4 regions of the Halomonas sp. AOP27-A1-41 genome follow, and region 1 is predicted to be linked to each of the others. Evidence: predicted binding sites of a transcription regulator. Region 1 holds the regulator's gene; each other region holds the start of a gene.
The links. Region 1 encodes LexA, which represses DNA repair genes until DNA is damaged. Its sites were predicted from a motif close to TACTGTNTANNTANACAGTA; they were not measured.
Positions count from the first base shown of each region.

Region 2: a site for LexA is predicted at 2,745-2,764, ahead of ACT3TC_RS09000 (LexA family protein). Genes of this name have one in related genera too.
Region 3: a site for LexA is predicted at 3,051-3,070, ahead of ACT3TC_RS05815 (LexA family protein). Genes of this name have one in related genera too.
Region 4: a site for LexA is predicted at 2,400-2,419, ahead of ACT3TC_RS10240 (LexA family protein). Genes of this name have one in related genera too.

Region 1 covers NZ_JBQSXT010000022.1:22,189-27,134, reverse strand. The annotation lists gene ACT3TC_RS13765 (hypoxanthine-guanine phosphoribosyltransferase) at 1-55, opposite strand, end outside; gene nagZ (beta-N-acetylhexosaminidase) at 98-1,123, opposite strand; gene ACT3TC_RS13755 (L,D-transpeptidase family protein) at 1,201-1,728, opposite strand; gene ACT3TC_RS13750 (TetR/AcrR family transcriptional regulator) at 1,706-2,383, opposite strand; gene lexA (transcriptional repressor LexA) at 2,649-3,326, shown strand; gene purU (formyltetrahydrofolate deformylase) at 3,434-4,288, opposite strand; gene ACT3TC_RS13735 (ribonuclease J) at 4,609-4,946, shown strand, end outside.
Region 2 covers NZ_JBQSXT010000011.1:15,085-20,030, reverse strand. The annotation lists gene ACT3TC_RS09010 (TIR domain-containing protein) at 1-319, shown strand, start outside; gene ACT3TC_RS09005 (Y-family DNA polymerase) at 787-2,061, opposite strand; gene ACT3TC_RS09000 (LexA family protein) at 2,058-2,507, opposite strand; gene ACT3TC_RS08995 (SOS response-associated peptidase) at 2,935-3,591, shown strand; gene ACT3TC_RS08990 (hypothetical protein) at 3,869-4,039, shown strand; one part of gene ACT3TC_RS08985 (IS3 family transposase) at 4,036-4,946, opposite strand, start outside.
Region 3 covers NZ_JBQSXT010000006.1:10,641-15,586, forward strand. The annotation lists gene ACT3TC_RS05805 (sodium-dependent transporter) at 1-1,175, shown strand, start outside; gene ACT3TC_RS05810 (Y-family DNA polymerase) at 1,286-2,587, opposite strand; gene ACT3TC_RS05815 (LexA family protein) at 2,584-3,027, opposite strand; gene ACT3TC_RS05820 (alpha/beta fold hydrolase) at 3,384-4,283, shown strand; gene ACT3TC_RS05825 (patatin-like phospholipase family protein) at 4,324-4,946, shown strand, end outside.
Region 4 covers NZ_JBQSXT010000013.1:37,908-42,853, reverse strand. The annotation lists gene ACT3TC_RS10250 (sodium ion-translocating decarboxylase subunit beta) at 1-1,159, shown strand, start outside; gene ACT3TC_RS10245 (IMPACT family protein) at 1,233-1,865, opposite strand; gene ACT3TC_RS10240 (LexA family protein) at 1,866-2,303, opposite strand; gene ccmA (cytochrome c biogenesis heme-transporting ATPase CcmA) at 2,572-3,192, shown strand; gene ccmB (heme exporter protein CcmB) at 3,196-3,924, shown strand; gene ACT3TC_RS10225 (heme ABC transporter permease) at 3,939-4,685, shown strand; gene ccmD (heme exporter protein CcmD) at 4,685-4,894, shown strand; gene ccmE (cytochrome c maturation protein CcmE) at 4,884-4,946, shown strand, end outside.

The DNA of each region.
Region 1 (4,946 bases):
TTAGCTGGCGCATTGAGTCCAATGACTCAAGCGCTTCTTTATCCAATTTGGACATGGGGTAACTCCCAAAAATGTAGCAATATTGCGAAAAGAAAATTCAGGTGGGGTTAGGGAAGTCCGCCAGCGCTTCTAGCCTGGCATGCGTACGTCGCCAACGCCCCAGCGCGCTCAGCGCATCCAAATCAGGTCGTGCACGGCCATAGCGGAGTTTCGCAGGGCGCTTATTGGCGATGCCCTGGCTGGCTTCAACGACCTCAAGCGCAGCGGCACGGTCGTTACACACCAGCAACATATCGCAGCCAGCGGCGAGTGCAGCAGCGGCACGCTCGCGTGGCGAGCCCGCTTCGTGAGCACCTGCCATACTTAAATCATCTGAAAAAATACAGCCTTTAAAGCCCAGCGATTCACGCAGCATCCCCAACCAACTGGGCGAAAAGCCCGCCGGGCGTGTATCAAATGCTCGATAAATGACATGCGCGGGCATGATACCATCAAGCTGGGGGGCTAGCTGTTCAAAGGGGACAAGGTCGCGCTGTTTAATTGCCTCCATTGAACGCTCATCAATGGGCAGTGCGACATGGGAATCCGCGGCTACGCCGCCGTGACCAGGGAAGTGTTTACCCACAGCGCCCATGCCCGCCTGATGTAAGCCCTCAACAAAAGCGGCGCCTAATTGAGCAACGTGCTCAGGGTCACCACTGAAACTACGGTCGCCGATGACGCTAGAAATCCCGCTATCCACATCAAGCACTGGTGCAAAGCTTAAATCCAGCCCACAGGCGGCCATTTCCATGCCAAGCAACCAACCTGCGTCCATGGCGAGAGAGCGGCCTTCTTCAGGGTCTTGAGCATAACGCTCACCAATCCGGGCCATGGCCGGTAAGCGGGTAAGCCCTTTTTTGATACGCTGTACGCGGCCACCCTCTTGGTCAACCGCCAATAAAAGATCGCCCCGTATGCGCCTTATATCGCTACACAGCTTGCGCACCTGGTAGGCGTCTTCCACATTACGGGCAAACAAAATCACGCCACCGACAGCAGGTTCAAGCAGCAAGCGCTTTTCAGCATTGGATAATTCAGGCCCTTCCAGGTCGAGCATGACCGGGCCAATAGGTTGAGTCATTAGCAGGGATCCAACAAAAGGGCCGATGATTTTAGACGATCAACGCACAGAGTCAAAAAAGCCTCTGCGTAAAGCCATTACAGATGGCTGCCATGTAGCCAAACAGGCGTTCCAGGCACGGCGCGCTCAAAGATATAAAGCAGGTCCTCGTTGCGCATACGAACACAGCCATGTGAAGCAGGTTTGCCCATCGGTTGATCGGGCGGCGTTCCGTGTACATAAATATAGCGGCGCTGAGAGTCAACCGTGCCTGCACGGTTAAATCCTCGCTCTAACCCACACAGCCATAAAATACGCGTCAAAATCCAGTCACGTGTCGGATGAGCGTCGGCCAAGTCACTTGAGAAAATTTCACCGGTAAAACGCCTGCCTCTAAATACCGCATTGACCGGCTGTTCATGGCCAATTGCCGCGCGAACATAGTGCCAGCCATGCGGCGTTTGGCCACTTCCTTCTTGCTGGCCAACGCCAGCGCCTCCAGTAGAGATAGCGCACTCAAAGTCTGGTGTTTGACCCTGCCACCAGCGCAGGATTTGTGCGCCGGTATCAATTTCGATCCAGCCGTCTTTTTTAGGTGGCAACTCAGCTAACAGGGGCGTTCGCATGCTGCGCTCCTTCAACCTCTTGCGGCAGTGGAGCATTCATGGCGGCAACGACCACAGGGCGCAAGCGTCGCACTAAATCACGCACAGTCACCTGCTCCTGATAATCCTTGGAGGCGATATCACGTAGCGCATCCAGCCCCGACAAGGTGAAAATGACCGTACCCAACATAAAGTGCAGCCGCCAAAAACGCTCGGCATCGGGTAAATCAGGGGTCGCCTTACGCACAAGCCCGGTAAAGCGGGTAAACACATCCCCATATTGCTCTTGAATATGGCGCCGTAAATGCCCCTGCGCTTGGCTATAGGCTAATCCCAATAAGCGCATGAAGACTTTCAAACTATCCCGTTCAGCAGGCACTGCCAGCACCGTGGTGGCCATTGTTTCAAGTAGCTCTTCCAGGGGGATGGCACGATCGGCGTAGTGGGCTTCAAGCTCATCGAGCGCACCATGAAAACGCTGAGTAAACGGGTCTAGATAGCGCGAGAATACGGCTTGGATAAGAGCTTTCTTGGAACCAAAATGATAATTAACAGCCGCCAGGTTTACTCGCGCTTTACTGGTAATGTTACGCAGTGACGTTTCAGCAAAGCCACGCTCTGCAAACAGCACCTCAGCGGTATCCAGAATGCGTGACACCGTGTCAGATTGTGCCATTATGGCCTCCGGAGAAACGAGTGTTTAAAACATGCCAGAATAGTAAGTCATATCTTAATCAGGCTCAATCACCCTTATTCACCGATTTTTTTAATTGGCTACCCTGCACATTAGCGTTAATTCAAACGTCTTACCGCTCACAGACAGTGTTTTAACAAGCTGCTTTTTTAACCATGTACTGGATAGAGCAACATACTGTATACTTAAACACATACTGATCAAGCAGACAGATACCGACTGTCTTTTATTGTTTATGGAGTTTGGTATGTCGCGGCCACTCACAGCACGTCAGCAACATGTTTTTGATTTTATAGTAAAAACCATGGGTGAATTCGGCTACCCTCCCACCCGCGCCGAAATTGCCAAGGCCTTGGGCTTTAAATCCCCCAATGCCGCTGAAGAGCATTTACGTGCTCTTGAGCGTAAAGGCGTTATCCGGATTATTCGCAATACGTCGCGGGGGATTCGCCTCCCCAACCAGGAAGTTCAGGACGTTAGCGAATTACCCGCCACCGTTGCAGCCAACAGCAATGATCTTCCGCCGATGGGCTTGCCAGTCATCGGTGAAGTGGCCGCTGGCAGCCCGATCCTTGCAGCGGAGCATATCGACCGTTACTGCCCGCTACACGCAGAATATTTCACCCCTAAAGCCGACTACCTCCTGCGGGTACGCGGTTTATCCATGAAGGATGTGGGCATCCTGGAAGGCGATTTACTGGCGGTGCACCGCACTGATCGTGTACGTGACGGGCAAATCGTCGTTGCGCGGCTGGAAGATGAAGTCACTGTAAAACGCTTTCAACGCCAAGGGTATCAGGTCATGCTGATTGCGGAAAACGCTGATTTTGCACCGATTGAAATCGACCTGCGAACCCAATCCCTGGATATTGAAGGCGTAGGTGTAGGCGTCATCCGTGGCGGTAATGGCCAAGCGCTAGGCTAATAAGCCGTTTGCGTGGAATTGGATTTGAAAAGCATCAAGGGGGTGGCCATTTTCATGACCACCCCCTTGTTTTGTTACTGGTTCAGCTTAAACAGTTTTTAAAACGCTTAGCTAAAGACAACGGTCTTATTGCCGTGGATCAAAACGCGGTCCTCCAGATGCCAGCGCAGGCCTCGCGCCAATACGGCTTTTTCTACATCGCGCCCAAAGCGAACCAGGTCGGTTGGCGTATGGCAATGACTCACACGATGAATATCCTGCTCAATAATCGGCCCGGCATCCAATTCCTCCGTCACGTAGTGGCACGTCGCGCCAATTAGCTTTACGCCGCGCTCATAAGCCTGATGGTAAGGCTTGGCGCCAGCAAATGAAGGCAAGAAGCTGTGGTGAATATTAATTACCTGCCCAGCATAGCGCTCACACAACGACGGGGGCAGAATCTGCATATAGCGCGCCAATACAATACAGTCCGCTCGCGCGTTATCAATAAGTTCCTGCACCTGAGTAAACGACTCTTCCTTATTATTCGGGTCCACCGGCACATGGTGATAAGGAATACCGTACCACTCAGCGATTGAGCGCATGTCTTCGTGATTAGAAATCACACCGGCGATATCACAATCCAGCTCACCTGCCTGCCAACGGTAAAGTAAATCCACCAGGCAGTGAGACTCACGGGAGACCATGAGGATGACGCGCCGACGCTTTTGAGTATCCATTAGCGCCCACTGCATGGAAAACTCTTGAGCAATTGGCTCAAAGGCGCTGCGTAATGTTTCAACGGACATGCCAAGCGAATCGGCCAATATCTCATAACGCATAAAAAAGCGGCCCGTTTGCAAGTCAGAATGCTGACTGGCCTCGGTGATAGAGCCGCCTTGTTGAGCAATAAATCCAGACACACGGGCAACAATACCCACCTGATCGGGGCAGGAAACGACTAAACGGTAATAATGAGACATGTGAAGTACTCTTGACGACCTACGAAATACAAATGACAAACCACTATTGGCATCGTCTATTGGCATAGTGCAACGGCGCCGCAAACAGCGGCTAAATAGCGACGCCGTAAATAACGGCTGCCTAGTGTACCGGAACCCTATTAACGAAGCACCGTTATCTAATGTCGGGGGTCATTGTTAGCCGCCCCTGCCTTCCCGTATAGTTAAGGCATTACTTTTTAGGCTTTTCATAACCGATGCATCCACCACGCGTTCAACTTCGTCCTCGCCGCCGCCCGCCTCTGCGCCTACTGCCGCTGGGTGGGTGTGGTGAAATCGGCATGAATCTAACGCTGTATGGATACGACGATCACTGGATCGCGGTCGACTGCGGCATGATGATTCGCCAGGATTTGCCTAACTCGCCCCTTCAGGTACCTAACCTGGGCACCGCCGAGGCACTGAACATAACGCCCCAAGCGTTATTTATAACGCATGGACATGAAGATCACATTGGCGCGGTTGCCTGGTTATGGCCCAAGTGGAACTGCCCTATCTATGCCACCCCACTTGCGGCAGGCCTCTTACGCGCGAAATTCGCTGAACACCAGCTAAGTAGCGCCGCGATTAAGATCATCGAGCCGGGCGAAGCAATGGAAACGGCGCCCTTTTCGGTGCG
Region 2 (4,946 bases), on a different contig from region 1:
GTTAGAGCGCACAGGTGATAGCACGGTAAAAGCATGGATAGATGCCCAGCTTATCGGTACGACTGTGACAGTCGTACTTATAGGTGCCAATACTGATAAAAGTAAATGGGTAAAATACGAAATAGAGAAAAGTATCAAACGGGGCAACGGATTGTTGACTATAGATATTAGTAAAATCCCAGATTTCAATAAACAAACAAGTGACTTCTGCGGCATGAAGATCCAAGGATACAAGCACTACCGCTGGAATACAGATAATGGTCGTGAAAACCTTGGAGTATGGGTTGAAGAAGCCGCCAAGGCTGCTGGAAAACCTTGAGCGATATTTAAGCGACCACACCTTTGAGCTAATTAACGAAGATGAATTCTGATGCCCCGCCTGAAATCATACAGGCTACCAGGGGACCTATTCACCAAGCGATCCTGCGTTTGAACCCTTGTTTTAGCGGAAAAATGTCACGTGCTAACTGCTCGAATTATCCTGAATCGGATCAGGTGTCTTTGCCATCCATCAGAATAAGCTGAAGTACCACTGGCTTAGTTGCTGCCAATTGGGTTAGTGGCACACATATCGCCAATCGTTTTTAGTTTCATTGCATAACGGATTGTTGTAAGCCATTGCTTACAAACGCTGTGGTCAATCGCTTACATAAAAATGGCTTGATAAAGGCTAGGGTGAAAGTGTGACGCCCAGGATCGCCGCTTTAGCACGTCGAATGCGTCACAACAGGGATGTGATTATTGGTAGTGAAAAGAGGTAGGAGTGCCAGGGATGGCAGCTCTTTTCTAGGTTTTGGCCACTGCTAGCTCTTCCCAGCGTGTGGTGTAGCGTGGTGTACGGTGCTCGCAACGCAATTCCCAAGCATTCTGTTTGCGAGGCATGCCAATCCGGACGGTATTTTTTCCGTGTTCGCGATTGAGCTTATCGAGCGTGGCCATCAATTTTTCATTACGAGCACGTTTCTCGTCACTGATCGGTTCGGCGAGCAGCCCTAGTTGTTCATTGTCGTGATCGCACAAATCAATGAGCATAATCCCGCATTTTTGGTACCAGATGTCTTTTTTAAAAATTCTTTCTAGCCCTGCCATGGCAGCTTTGATGAGCTCGCGGCTATCATCGGTGGGGTGAGGTAGCGGTATTACTAACCGTTTACTGTAGCTCGGCAGATCTTGCCGAAAGCGATTGGTGTGAACAAACACCATCAATGCCTGCGCCAAGCCGTTTTGTCGTCGTAGCTTTTCACCAGCACGTGATGCGTGCACGCGTAGGGCTTCGTGCAGATCGGTTTTGTTCGTCGTGAGCCGGCCGAAGGAGCGGGACACCATGATCTGTTTTTTTGGTTGGCTCATGTCGTCGAGTGATATGCAGTTTTCGCCCCTCAACTCATAAACCAGACGTTCCATGACCACACTGAAATGGCGCCGCAAATGCTTAGAGCTGGCGGTGCGCAGCTGCCAAGCATTCTCTATGCCTAGAGTATGAAGCCGCGCTGCACTGCGACCTGCTACCCCCCATATCTCATTAACGGGTAGCTGCTCCAGGAATTCCCGGGTGTCGCTGCTGTTAGGGTCCATCATGGCCACGCCATTGAAAACACTTTCTTTTTTAGCGCGGTGATTGGCAATTTTTGCAAGCGTTTTGCTAGTGCTTAAGCCAACGCTAACCGGAATACCTGTATCTCGCTTAACTTGCTGTCGCATTAATTGGCATCGTTCTTCTAATGTGTCTGGTTCAAAGCCCTCAAACGATAGAAATGACTCATCAATGCTATATACATCCACGTGAGGCGTATGCTGTGAGAGAACATCAGTAACGCGGCTGCTCATATCACCGTAAAGCGCATAATTTGAGCTGAGCAATGTGCATTGTCGACGAATATGCGGATCAATCTGATGGGCAGGCATTCCCATTGCCACACCTAAGTTTTTGATTTCTTGCGAACGCGCGACCACGCAGCCGTCGTTATTCGACAAAACGCCGACAGCTTGGCCTTCCAACCTGGGAGCAAAGACTCGTTCGCAGGAGACATAGAAATTATTGCAGTCGACCAAGGCAATCATACGGTGAAACCGGGTGCTAGCGGTTGGATGCTATGGGTGGCCACACCCCAATTGTGACAATCATGCCCAGTGAGAGGGATGGGCTTAAACTCTGGGTTAGAGGCCACCAAATACGGCCGACTGCCCATGATGCTTAGCTTTTTACACGTCAGCTCGCCGTCCACGCTCATGATCACGATATGGCCTGGCTGAGGATTGATAGACCGGTCGACAATTAACAACGCATTATCTTTAATGCCATCGCCTTCCATGGAGGTGCCTTTGGCTCGCAGAAAGAACGTTGCACTAGGGTGCTTAATCAAATGGGCAATAAGATCTAATTCGACCTCGACATAATCGTCTGCGGGACTCGGGAAACCAGCGCGGACTTCGCCACCCGCTAAAGGCAGCCTTAGCGGTCGAGCCATGGTGTCGACGCGTCCAAGAATGGTGAAATGCATACTCATGCCATGCTCCCCATCGCTCGCCATGTGCCTGGTAGATGCACCTCAATGTTTTCAAGCGGTGCGAGTAGCGCGTCTTGTTCAGTCCCCCAAACCGCCAACAACTGCGTACCTTCCTCTCTCAAATCATCCCGTTGAAGAGGAAATCCTCCAACGATAACTGGAAGAGTACGGGGACTACTGAATGGCCGTTGCATAGACCGTGGGTAAGTTTTCTTGCTCATAAGCGCCTCCCTATATAGCTGTTAATATATACAGTATTAAGGGCTGACAATAAGCGATCAGCCTAGTGAATCGCAAGCACTCTTCTTCATTCGTTGGTCTTATCGTGTTGGCAAGCCCACCTTATTTTGACGGTGGTTAGATGAGGGCACCGCGATTTTGGTGCGTAGGCTGACTTGGATGGCCAATTCTCGTCTATCCTGCAGCTATGTGCGGACGATTTGCTTTATTCACCCCGATACCTGAGCTGACCAAAAAGGTCGGTGCGGTTATGTCTGAGCGCGACATTCGACCGCGCTACAATGTGGCGCCGGGTACCTGGATCGCGAGCATACGGCAGGCGTCTGAGGACTCTGCTCCCACGCTTGAAGAGGTGTGGTGGGGATTTCGCCCATCGTGGGCCAAAGGGAAAGGCACGCAACCCATAAATGCGCGAGTTGAAACCGTTGCGACTAATAACTTTTTCAAATCGGCATTTGCTAAACACCGGTGCCTCGTACTCGCTGACGGATGGTACGAATGGATCAAGAACACGCCCCCTAAGCAGCCTCATTATCTGTGCCGAAGGGATCGAGAGCCCCTATACTTCGCCGCTATCTACGCAGAACGGGATGATGGAGGTCTAGGATGTGCCATTCTCACCGAGCCAGCTCGAGGCAGTGCTGCCGATGTGCATGACAGGATGCCGTTAATTTTGGACGACGACAGTCTTGAACACTGGCTTGCTACTGACCTGACGGATAAAGAGACAATCCGCAGCATGGTGCGGCATATCGATGCGGGACTAGTTGAACATTGGCCGGTTAGCACGGCTGTTAACAAACCTTCCGAGGGACAAGGTGATGAGCTGATCAATCCTCTCTAGCGTTTCTGATCTTGAGATTGATAGTTTTCCAGCGCTTTTATCTATCCGCTAGGTTGTAGCCATAGGAAGGAAGAACAAATTCAAAGTGAGGAGCCAACAAAGCTATCTCACTGGTAGGTTGAACACCGTAAGGTGGTTAGACGTTATCCATCATCGGCCGCTTATGCATGGCTAGCCTCAAGTACCACGACGATCACTTCCGCGACGGCTAACTTATTAGTATAGCCCCCAGGATAATGGACCAGAGTACATACCCAAAATAAGGGTGCCTAAGATTATGACCACGCCAACTAGTTTGCGCGAAGCTGAGATGGAAGCAAGAGCGCGTCGAGCCGTGATGGAAAGCGGCGATTGGTTAACTGTCGATGAGATATTGCAGTTGCCAGGCGTCCGCTCACGTGGTGATAGCGGTGATTTTCAACCCAGTTGTCCAAATGGCTGCACTTAAGCAGCCTTTTTATTACGCTCGATTTCCTGCACTTTCCCTGGGTTAAGCGACACTGAACCAGTGACCTCCCAGTTTCGGGTGCTGCCCGACCAGCGTTTCGGATAGCGACGCTTAGCGCTTTCATAAACCGCTTTACGACGTTCAAGGCGTTTTCGATCAACGCCACGATGCCGGTCAGCTGGCGTGACATATTGGATGCCACTGTGAAGGTGCTGTTCGTTGTAAGCCCGCTCGAACACCAACATCCATTCTCGTACCGCGCTCAGCGATGTAAAGCCCTTGGTGGGCCATGCTGGGCAGTATTTGACGGTACGGAACAGCGCTTCCGAGTAAGGGTTGTCGTTGCTTACTCTCGGTCGACTGTAAGACATCAACATCCCTAGTTCGGTTAACCTCGCTTTGAGCGTATAGGACGTCATCGGCGCGCCATTATCCGAGTGCAACACCGGCGGCTGATGCCAGCATTTCTCACGCAATAATGCACGCTCCATCAGCTGTTTAGCCAAGTCGCCCGATTCCGTCTCATGAACTTCCCAGGCAATGATTTTGCGGCTGTAGATATCCATGATCAGGTAGAGATACCAGTGCTGGCCTCGTACAACGGAGGCGCAATAGCTAATATCCCAGCTCCAAACCTGGTTCGGCCCTGTCGCCGTAAAACTGGTCGGCGCGGGTACTGTGCGGCGTGCTTTCGTACGGCCACGATGATGCTGCTGGTGATGCTTTTTCAAGACCCGATAAAACGACGATTCGGAGGCCAGATAGACGCCGTTGTCTGCCAGTAAGGGCACGATTTGAGACGGCGGCAAGCTCTGATACTCGGGACGATGACACGTGTTCAAAATGGTCTGCTTTTCCTCATGCGTCAGCTGATGCGGCTGCCTCCCTTGTGCCGCCTGTGGACGCT
Region 3 (4,946 bases), on a different contig from region 1:
GCTGGATGGCCATGCTGTGCGGCTTTTTGATTCTGTCGTTCTACGTGGTCGTGGCAGGCTGGTCGTTTTCTTATCTGTGGAAGATGTTAACCGGTGGTCTGGTGGGCACCAGCGTTGACGACATGGCCGCCGTGTTTGGGGAAAACAACGCCAACCCGCTCAGCCTAGGCTTCTGGAGCACGCTTGTTACGCTGGTGACCATGATTATTGTGGGCAAAGGCGTTCAGGAGGGGATCGAGAAAAACGTCAGTTGGATGATGCCAGGCCTGGTCATCATGCTGATACTGCTGATTGTGTACGGCGTGTTTTCCGGTGGCTTTGGTGACGCAGTACGCTTTTTGTTCTCCTTTAAGGCGGGGAGCCTCTCGAGTGAAGGGATGTTGGCCGCGCTTGGCCATGCGTTCTTTACCTTATCGCTTGCCTCGGGTGCCATTCTTACCTACGGAAGCTACCTGCCCAAAGGCGCCTCCATTGGGCGCACCACCATTAGCGTCGCCATTGCAGACACGGCCGTTGCCTTGATGGCGGGGCTGGCGATCTTCCCGGTAATTTTTGCCAATGGCATGGACCCAGGTGAAGGCCCCGGGCTTATCTTTATGAGCTTGCCGCTGGCGTTCCAGGCCATGCCGCTGGGTACGCTGTTTGGGATTCTGTTTTTCGCCATGCTCTCCATGGCCGCGCTGACATCGTCCATTTCGATGGTCGAGGCGACCGTTTCCTGGCTCTGCGACAACAAAGGGTTCTCACGCCGCAGTGCTGCGTGGAGCACGGGGATTGTTCTTTGGTTGATTAGTACCGCTGCCATGCTCTCCTTTAACCTGGGCGCTGATTGGACGTTGGCAGGCAAGACCTTCTTTGACTGGCTGGACTACATCACTTCACGCTGGATGATGCCGTTGGGTGGGTTAGGCACCGTCATACTGGCAGGCTTTGTCCTAAAGAGTGAAACGTTCCGCGACGAGCTGGGGCTATCGCCTCTGCCCTATACGCTATGGCTTGCCATGGTGCGTTATGTCAGCCCGCTGGGTATTTTGGTTATTTTCGCTGATGCGTTAGGGCTGTTTACCGTTACTTTTTCAGTTCATTGGCCGTGGTTGTTAGCTATCCTGCTGATCATGATGGCGCTGGGCGAGTGGTTGAGTCCTCGTCTGCGTCAGGCGTTAACGACACGCTAACGGATTCTCCCCAGCCAACGCTGCTGCTGAGCAATGAGTGACGGCTCATCCAGCGGCGTTTGGCAGGTGATTTGAGTCTCTTCCTGAGATCGTAGTTGAAATCACAGCGGTTACTTGCGTAAAGCAGATTGCTTGATAGCACCAGGATGGGTGCCTGCCTTCATCAACTCGTCCCAGCGTGTGGTGTAGCGGCCTGAGCGGTGCCCGCAGCGTAGCTGCCAAGCGGCATCGGCATCCGTTATACCAAAGCTGATGGTGCCTTGCCCCATACGCTGATTGATATTGTCCAGGGTGGCCATTAAGTAAGGGTATCGGTTCCGCGGCGGTTGATGTAGCAACGAGAGCTGGTGCTGCTCGGCATCAACCAGATCCAGCAGCATCACACCTGCCTTCATAAACCGGTAGCCTGGCCGGTAAACCTGTTCAACCCCTTGGTGAACGGCCTCAAGAATTGTGCGCGTATCATCGCTGGGTGAGGGCAGGGGCACCATGGTGTGAGGAAAATACTGGGGTTGGTCTCGGCGGTGGCGGTTGGTGTTTAAAAAAATCATCACGGCTCGCGTTAGGCTGTGCTGCTGACGGAGTTTTTCGGCGCTGCGCTGGGCATGTTGGCGTAACGCGTTATGTACTTCTGTTTTACTGCCGGTTGATTGGCCGAATGAGCGCGACGTCATAATGCGGTGGCGCGGTTGATCCAGCGCATTCATCTGCAGGCAGGGCGTACCGCGCAGCTCCAGCGCCGTGCGGGCCAGCACTACCGAAAAATGTTTGCGCAGTAGCCGAAGGTCAGCCTCACGTAAGTCCCAAGCGGTATTAATATTACTGATCGCTAACCGCTCAGCAATCCGGCGCCCAACGCCCCATACGCTGCCCACCGGTGTCTGTTTAAGCAAGGCGATCGTTGCCGCATCTTTTCCCGTTAGCAGGCACACGCCTTGATAGTGAGTCGCCTGCTTGGCCAGGTGGTTGGCAAGCTTCGCCAGTGTATGCGTAGGGGCCAGCCCGACGCATACCGGCAGGCCTAAATGACGCCGAATCCGCCGACGCAGCCATTCGCCCAGGGTTTGGCACTGCTGGTTGCTGAACGCCTCCAGGTAAATAAACATTTCATCAATGGAGTACGGCGACACGGCTGGGCAGGTATCGCGCAGTAGCTGGCACAGCCTGGCCGACATATCGCCATACAGCTCATAGTTGGATGACTTGAGGTAAATGTCACCACGCTTACGCAGGCTTTCGAGCTTAAACGATGGCATGCCCATGGGGATGTCCATGGCTTTCATCTCGGCAGAGCGGGCGATGATACAGCCGTCGTTGTTCGACATAACGCCCACCGGCTTGCCTTCCAGCGCAGGATCAAACACACGCTCACAACTGACGTAAAAGTTGTTGGCATCGACCAGGCCGATCATCGGACATACTCATGAATGACAGCACGCACTACTCCCCAGAGCTGGCACTCGGTGCCTTCCAAAGGAAGCGGCGGGTAGTGAGGATGCGCAGAGCAGAGATGCGGCGTATTTTGGTAGAGGGCGTAGCGCTTAATCAGCACTTCCTCTTCAAACATGGCAACCAGAATGTGCCCTAGCCGAGGCTTAATGCTGCGGTCAACGACCAGCAGGTCGCCATCAAAAATCCCCCAGCCTTCCATACTGTCACCAGCGGCGGAAAGGTAGAACGTCTGGGTAGGGTTTTTAATTAACCGCGTGTTGAGGTCGAGCGTACGCGGTTCGTAATCCTGCGCTGGTGATGGAAAGCCGCTAAAGCCCGCACGGCCTTGTAACGATGAAAAAGGCAACGGCTGAGACGTTAACGGCAAGGTGGGCACGAGCGTCGATGGAGGCAACGACATCGTCGGCATCCTCACTGAATATAGTGTGTATGTATATACAGTATTTATTCGTGAGGTTTAAATTGCAAGCGTTGAGCGGCGATTAGGCAAGCCTAGCGCGCTAGCCACAACCCCACGACGATGGCACTAACAACAGCAATAAAAAAAACAAGGTTACGGGCGCGTGTATCGCGGCGTGGTTTCATGGCAGCACCATTAGCAAGGGTTGGGGAAAAGCGGCGGAAGAATTGCGCCTGGCATGGTAACGTTTGTTACTGATACCGTCATCCAGACATTGCCTGAAAGCTGAATTCAGGAACATTAAAGGCGTCGCGTTATTTGCCAACGAGATGACCACTTCATCAGGAAAACAATGTATGCGTGAACCGACACTCCAGCACGCGTCTCGACACACTGCGCAACCGCTGGTGCTTGCGCAAGGGCGCTTGGCCGCACTGGGCTGGGGCCGCGTGGATGCACCTGTCTGGCTGGCGCTACACGGCTGGCTGGATAACGCGGCAAGCTTTAGCCGCTTGGCTCCGCTTTTGGCAGATGCGCTGGATATCCGCGTGGTAGCCATTGATTTTCGTGGCCATGGACACTCCCAGCATGCCGCTTTCGGAAGCGACTATGCGTTGTGGGATTACTGCCACGACGTGCTTGATGCGCTGGACGCGCTAGGTATTGAACAGGCTTCTTTACTGGCCCACTCCATGGGCGCGGCGGTTGCCTGCCTACTGGCCGCCGCCATGCCAGAGCGTATTGCCCGGTTAACCTTGATTGACGGGCTGGGGGCGTTGAATACGCCTGCGGAAGAAACTGCCAGCCAGTTGCGCAAAGGGCTTATTGCCCATCGTCGCCCGCTTTCCCGCCCACCACGCTATGCTGATATCGAAAGTGCGGTTGCCGCGCGGGTAGCCGGTGGCGTCACCACGCTGGATAGTGTAGCGGCGATGCCGTTGGTTGAGCGTAATACGCAAGCAACTGCCGATGGCTATCTACAAATGTGTACGGATAGTCGACTGCTAAAACCCTCTCTGGTGCGCTTTACCCCTGAGCAGGTGCTGGCTCTGTTAGCGTGTATTCAGGCGCCGGTACTACTGATTGAAGGCGAGCAGGGTATTTTAGGAAAGCGTGCCTGGGCCGAGCAGGCGCGCTTGGCGGTTAATGATCTGACCCGCCATGTGTTGCCTGGCGGGCATCATCTACATTTAGAATCTAAAGCGGTTGCCGCTGTGGCGGAACTCGCCACCGCCCACTGGGAGGCAGCCGTGTAAAGCGGTTATACGGTCGGCTCAAGAGCAATAGGAATAGCCAATGAATCAACTGACGCACGCGGGTAGCGGGAAAAAAGTGGCTTTGGTGTTGGGCAGTGGCGGGGCGCGCGGTTATGCCCATATCGGTGTCATTGAAGCCCTGGAAGCACGAGGCTTTGAGATTATTTCAGTGGCGGGATGCTCCATGGGCGCGCTGATTGGTGGCATTTACGCTTCTGGCAAACTGCCCGAGTATCGCGAGTGGGTCTGTAATCTCGATTATTTGGACGTACTAAAGCTGGTGGATGTGACCTGGAGCCCGATGGGTGCCATGCGTGCCAATAAGGTGATGAGCAAGTTGGAAGCGTTGGTAGGCGATGTGCTCATTGAGGATTTGCCTATTCCGGTGACAACGGTGGCGACTGACCTAGTTCGCCAGCGCGAAGTGTGGTTTCAAAATGGCCCGTTACTGCGCGCCATTCGTGCCTCTATCGCCATTCCTGGCGTCATTACGCCGGTCAATGTTGGTGATCAGGTGCTGGTCGATGGCGGGCTGCTTAATCCGCTGCCTATCATGCCGGTTATTTCTGCCCACGAAGCAGACCTGGTGATTGCGATTAACGTAACGGCACATAGCCCGCAGCCGGTATCGTTGGAAGAGCTCCTGCCTCGTGAGCACGAGGA
Region 4 (4,946 bases), on a different contig from region 1:
TATTCCCGAAGCTGGCCTTGCGATTTCAGCGCTGGACCAGGCCATTGAGGTTGGCAAGCCTGCCGTGCTTCAGCAGGTTGGGGCCGCGCTGGGCGTAATGCTGGATCCTTTGGCGGGTATTGATGCGTGGCGTGAAACGCTCAAAGTGGTTGCCCATGGTGAGGTAGCGCCAGAGCAGCTGCGTGCCGCTAAGGATATTGCGACAAGCGTCGGTTACAGCAATGGCATGCTGTATAACTTCTATTCAGTGGCCATTGCATCGGGTATCGCGCCGCTGTTGATCTTTATGGGCGTGGGCGCCATGACTGACTTTGGCCCGCTGCTTGCCAACCCTCGTACGCTGTTTCTAGGTGCTGCGGCCCAGTTTGGTATTTTCGCCACGCTGTTTGGTGCCGTTGTGCTGACCTCCATGGGCATCATGGACTTCTCGCTGAACCAGGCGGCAGCGATCGGGATTATCGGCGGCGCCGATGGGCCAACGTCTATCTATGTGTCCAGCGTGCTTGCTCCAGAGCTATTGGGTGCTATCGCGGTGGCGGCCTACGCGTACATGGCGCTGGTGCCGTTAATCCAGCCACCTATCATGCGGCTGTTAACCACTGAAAAAGAGCGTCAGATAAAAATGACGCAGCTGCGGCCCGTCTCCAGGCTGGAAAAAGTGATTTTTCCACTCATGCTGTTGATCCTGGTCGCGCTGTTTCTACCCGACGCAGCACCGCTTCTGGGGATGTTCTGCTTTGGTAATTTGATGCGCGAATGCGGCGTGGTAGAGCGGCTTTCGGATACCGCCCAGAATGCGCTGATCAACATCGTGACGATCGTTCTAGGGCTTTCTGTTGGCTCAAAGCTGATGGCGGAAAGCTTCTTGACGGTGGAAACCCTCGGGATTCTGGGGCTGGGCATCGTGGCCTTCGGGATCGGTACCGCCGCCGGGGTGTTAATGGCCAAGCTAATGAACCTAATGAGCCGTATGCCGATTAATCCGCTGATAGGTGCTGCCGGGGTATCCGCTGTGCCTATGGCGGCGCGTGTAGCTAATAAGGTCGGTCTGGAATCCAATCCGCATAACTTCTTGTTGATGCATGCGATGGGTCCAAACGTGGCAGGGGTAATTGGTTCTGCCGTGGCTGCCGGGGTAATGATTAAATATTTGGGATAAATAGACAGGATTGACGGGGAAGCAGAAGTGCCCCATGCACGGCTTACGGTTTACTCCGTAAGCCGTTTTTGGTTTAGGGGGCGGGTGCGTTTACCGGGGTAACGTCCAGCGTGCACTTTAGGCGATTTTCCAAGGGGGAAAGGTCGAACGTATGGTCGCGGGGCCAGCCAATGGTGAGCTGAACACCTTCGCCATCGTAGTTGACGTGTTCAATGGGGATGGTCTTTTCGTCGCACCAGGCGCGGGCGATCGCCTCGCTGGCAAAGGTAAGGCGTAGCGTGTAGGCGTCTCGCTCAATCACTTCACGCGTCGGTAAGGTTTCCAATGCATGGCTGATGGCTTGAGCGTAAGCCCGTGCCAGCCCGCCGGTGCCTAGTTTGGTGCCGCCAAAGTAGCGCGTCACGACACCGCCGATTTCACCCATTTGGCGGCCTTGAAGTACCTGGTACATTGGCCGACCGGCCGTGCCGCCAGGCTCGCCATCATCGGAAAAGCCAATCAGCGTTTGCTCCCCAGGCGGCCCAGCAATATAAGCCGTACAGTGATGGCTGGCATTGGGGTGAGCGGCTCTTGCCGCTTCAAGAAGTGCACTAAAAGCGGCCACATCTGGCGCATGGCATAGCCACGCCAGAAACTGGCTTTTTTCGACTTCTATCTCGGCGGTATGCCACTGCGAGGCAGCTAAATCAGGAACTTGATAACGCAATCAGTGCTCCATAAGGCCATAAGAATTGGCAGCAAGGTCGTTGGCACTATCCTGCGCCACACCCATTACCATTCCTAACACTTGAATATCACGATTGTGCAAAAAGAGATCCGGCGCTTGGGTATCGGCAGGCCATAAATGTACGCCAAAGCGACTGATCGAGAGCTGCTTCAACGCAACAGGTTGCTGATTGATGTGAGCGACGGCGGTTTCTTCGTGGGTATCGCATTGAAAACGCCGAATAATAATGACATCTCCATCAAGCAAGTTGCAATCACGCATTCGGTTGCCACGTATTTTTAGGGCGTAGGTATTGTGCCGCGTTCTGCGTGGTGCTGTTTTAAAGGCGCGTGCCGATTGAATGCCTTTAGGTGCGCAGGACGCGCTGCTCAATACGGTAGAACCGGCGTGAGTTGGTGCTGACATCGATATATTCATAGGAAATTCTCCAATGCAGCGCCCTTTCCCTAGGCGTTTAGTAGTGGCAAGCCAGTAGGCTGTTGGTATGTCTTTTCATACAGTGTTTTAGTATACAGCTGTTTTTGCATACAGTGGTAGTGCTGTTTTTATCCAGTGCCTTTGGCTATTCAAAATGCTGATACCGTCGGCACGCCTGGTGCATTCTCACGGCTGCTGCGATTGGCTGGAGATAACGTGGCTTTCCGTGTAGAGTTTTGGCCAACTATCAACCTGTTGGGAGACACCTTTGAGCCTGTGCCTGCAAGCACGACAACTAGCCTGCGAGCGTGATGGGCGCTGGCTATTTGAAGGGCTCGATCTCACGATTCGCAGCGGTGACATTGTTCGAATTGAAGGCCCCAATGGCAGCGGCAAGACCACGCTGTTAAAGCTGCTGGCAGGTCAACTGAGTGATTACCAAGGCGAGCTTTTCTGGAACGGCGCGCCACTTCGCAAGGTGCGTGAACATTATCTGGCTAACCTGCTGTATCTGGGACATTCGCCAGGCATCAAGGCCGGGCTTTCACCGCTTGAAAACCTGGCCTGGTACCAGGCGCTAAGCGGCGAGCGGGGTAATGAATCGCAGCGCCTGAGCGCTTTGGAGCAAGTAGGGCTTGGCGGTTTTGAGGACGTATTGGTCGGCCAGCTGTCGGCGGGTCAGCAGCGCCGTGTGGCGCTGGCCCGGTTAACGCTGACGCGCCGTCCGCTCTGGGTGCTTGACGAGCCGTTTTCCGCCATTGACCACCAAGGCGTAGCCGCGCTTGAAGCGCAGCTTTCAGCTCATGCTCAAGCCGGGGGGAGCATTCTGGTAACCACTCACCATGCGCTGGATGCTTCGCCCGCCGCTCGCTGTATTCAACTGGGGTAGACAATGACGCAGGGGCAGAAGGCGACCACTACACTACTTGAAACGCCGGTGCCGGGCGGGCTGTGGATCGCCTTTACCGCTACCCTGAAGCGTGATGTAACACTGATGTTCAGACGCCGCGGCGAGCTGTTCAATCCGCTGGTCTTCTTCGCGCTGGTGATAACGCTGTTCCCAATCGGCATTTCACCCGACCGCGCCGTACTTGCGCTGATCGCGCCAGGTCTTTTGTGGGTAGCGGCACTTCTGGCGGCGCTTTTGTCGCTGGATAGCCTGTTTCGCACCGATTATGACGACGGCAGCCTTGAGCAGATGCTGCTCGCGCCTCAGCCGCTAGCCGCGCTTAGCCTGGCCAAGGTGCTGGCCCACTGGTTGTTGACCGGGCTGCCGCTGGCACTGGTCGCGCCGCTTCTGGGTGTGATGCTGGCCCTGCCTCCGGGCAGCTACGCGGTGCTTGCGCTTTCGCTTTTACTGGGCAGTGCCAGTTTGAGCCTGCTTGGCGCGATTGGTGCGGCGTTGACCGTCGGTATCGCGCGAGGCGGTGTACTGCTGTCGCTGCTTATACTGCCGCTGTATATACCGGTGCTTATTTTTGGGGTCGGGGCGGTGCAGGCTGCTGTCATCGGTGAAGGTGTCGCGGTGCACCTGGCCATGCTCGGGGCCCTGCTGGCCGCGTCGCTACTGTTGGCTCCCTGGGCGATTGCCGCCTCGCTACGCATCAGTATCAACGGTTGAGGACAGAACACACCATGTGGACCTTTATTCATAAATGGGGCTCTCCCAAATCGTTTTATGCAATGAGTGCAAAGGTGCAGCCCTGGTGCTGGGCAGTCTCCCTGGTACTCATTGCGACCGGTACGGTATGGGGGTTAGCCTTTGCACCCACCGAGGTGAATCAGGGGCAGGGCGATAGCTTCAGGATCATTTATGTCCACGTGCCCGCCGCCTTTCTTGCCCAGTCGGTGTTTGTTTCGATGGCGGCAGCGAGCCTGGTCTTCATGGTATGGAAGATCAAGGTGGCGGATATGGCCGCGACAGTCATGGCGCCGTTTGGAGCGGTGATGGCGTTTGTGGCGCTTTTTTCCGGGGCGGTGTGGGGTGTCCCCACCTGGGGCACCTGGTGGATGTGGGACGCCCGACTGACCTCCATGCTGATTCTGTTGTTCCTGTTTCTGGGGGTGATCGCCCTGCGCAGCGCTTTTGCCCGTCGTGAGGGGGGGGCAAAAGCGGCTTCGGTACTGGCCATGGTTGGGGTCATCAATATTCCGATTATCAAGTACTCGGTGGACTGGTGGTTTACGCTCCACCAGTCGGCGACCTTTACGTTGACGTCGCGGCCCCTTATGCCCACGGAAATGTGGCTGCCGTTACTGATCATGGTGCTGGGCTTCTACTGTTTTTTTATCGCTCTCACACTGACGCGTACGCGGAGTGAAATCCTGCGTCGGGAAATTGATAAGCGTTGGGTCAGGGATTTGATCAGGGAGGCGCAGTAATGGCATTTACATCGTTTGGCGCGTTCTTGGCCATGGGCGGACACGGACCTTACGTGTGGGCGGCTTGGGGCGTTACGGCACTTTTGATGGTTGCCTGCATCATTCATGCTCGTTTTGAGCGCCGCCAACTGGCCAGTGCTGTAAAGCGCCGTGCCCGGCGTGGTGATAGCCATCCACCCCATCAAGCGAGACATGCTGATGACACCTAAACGTCGCCAGAAGCTAGTGATCATTCTCGGCGCGCTGGCGCTAGCCGCCGTG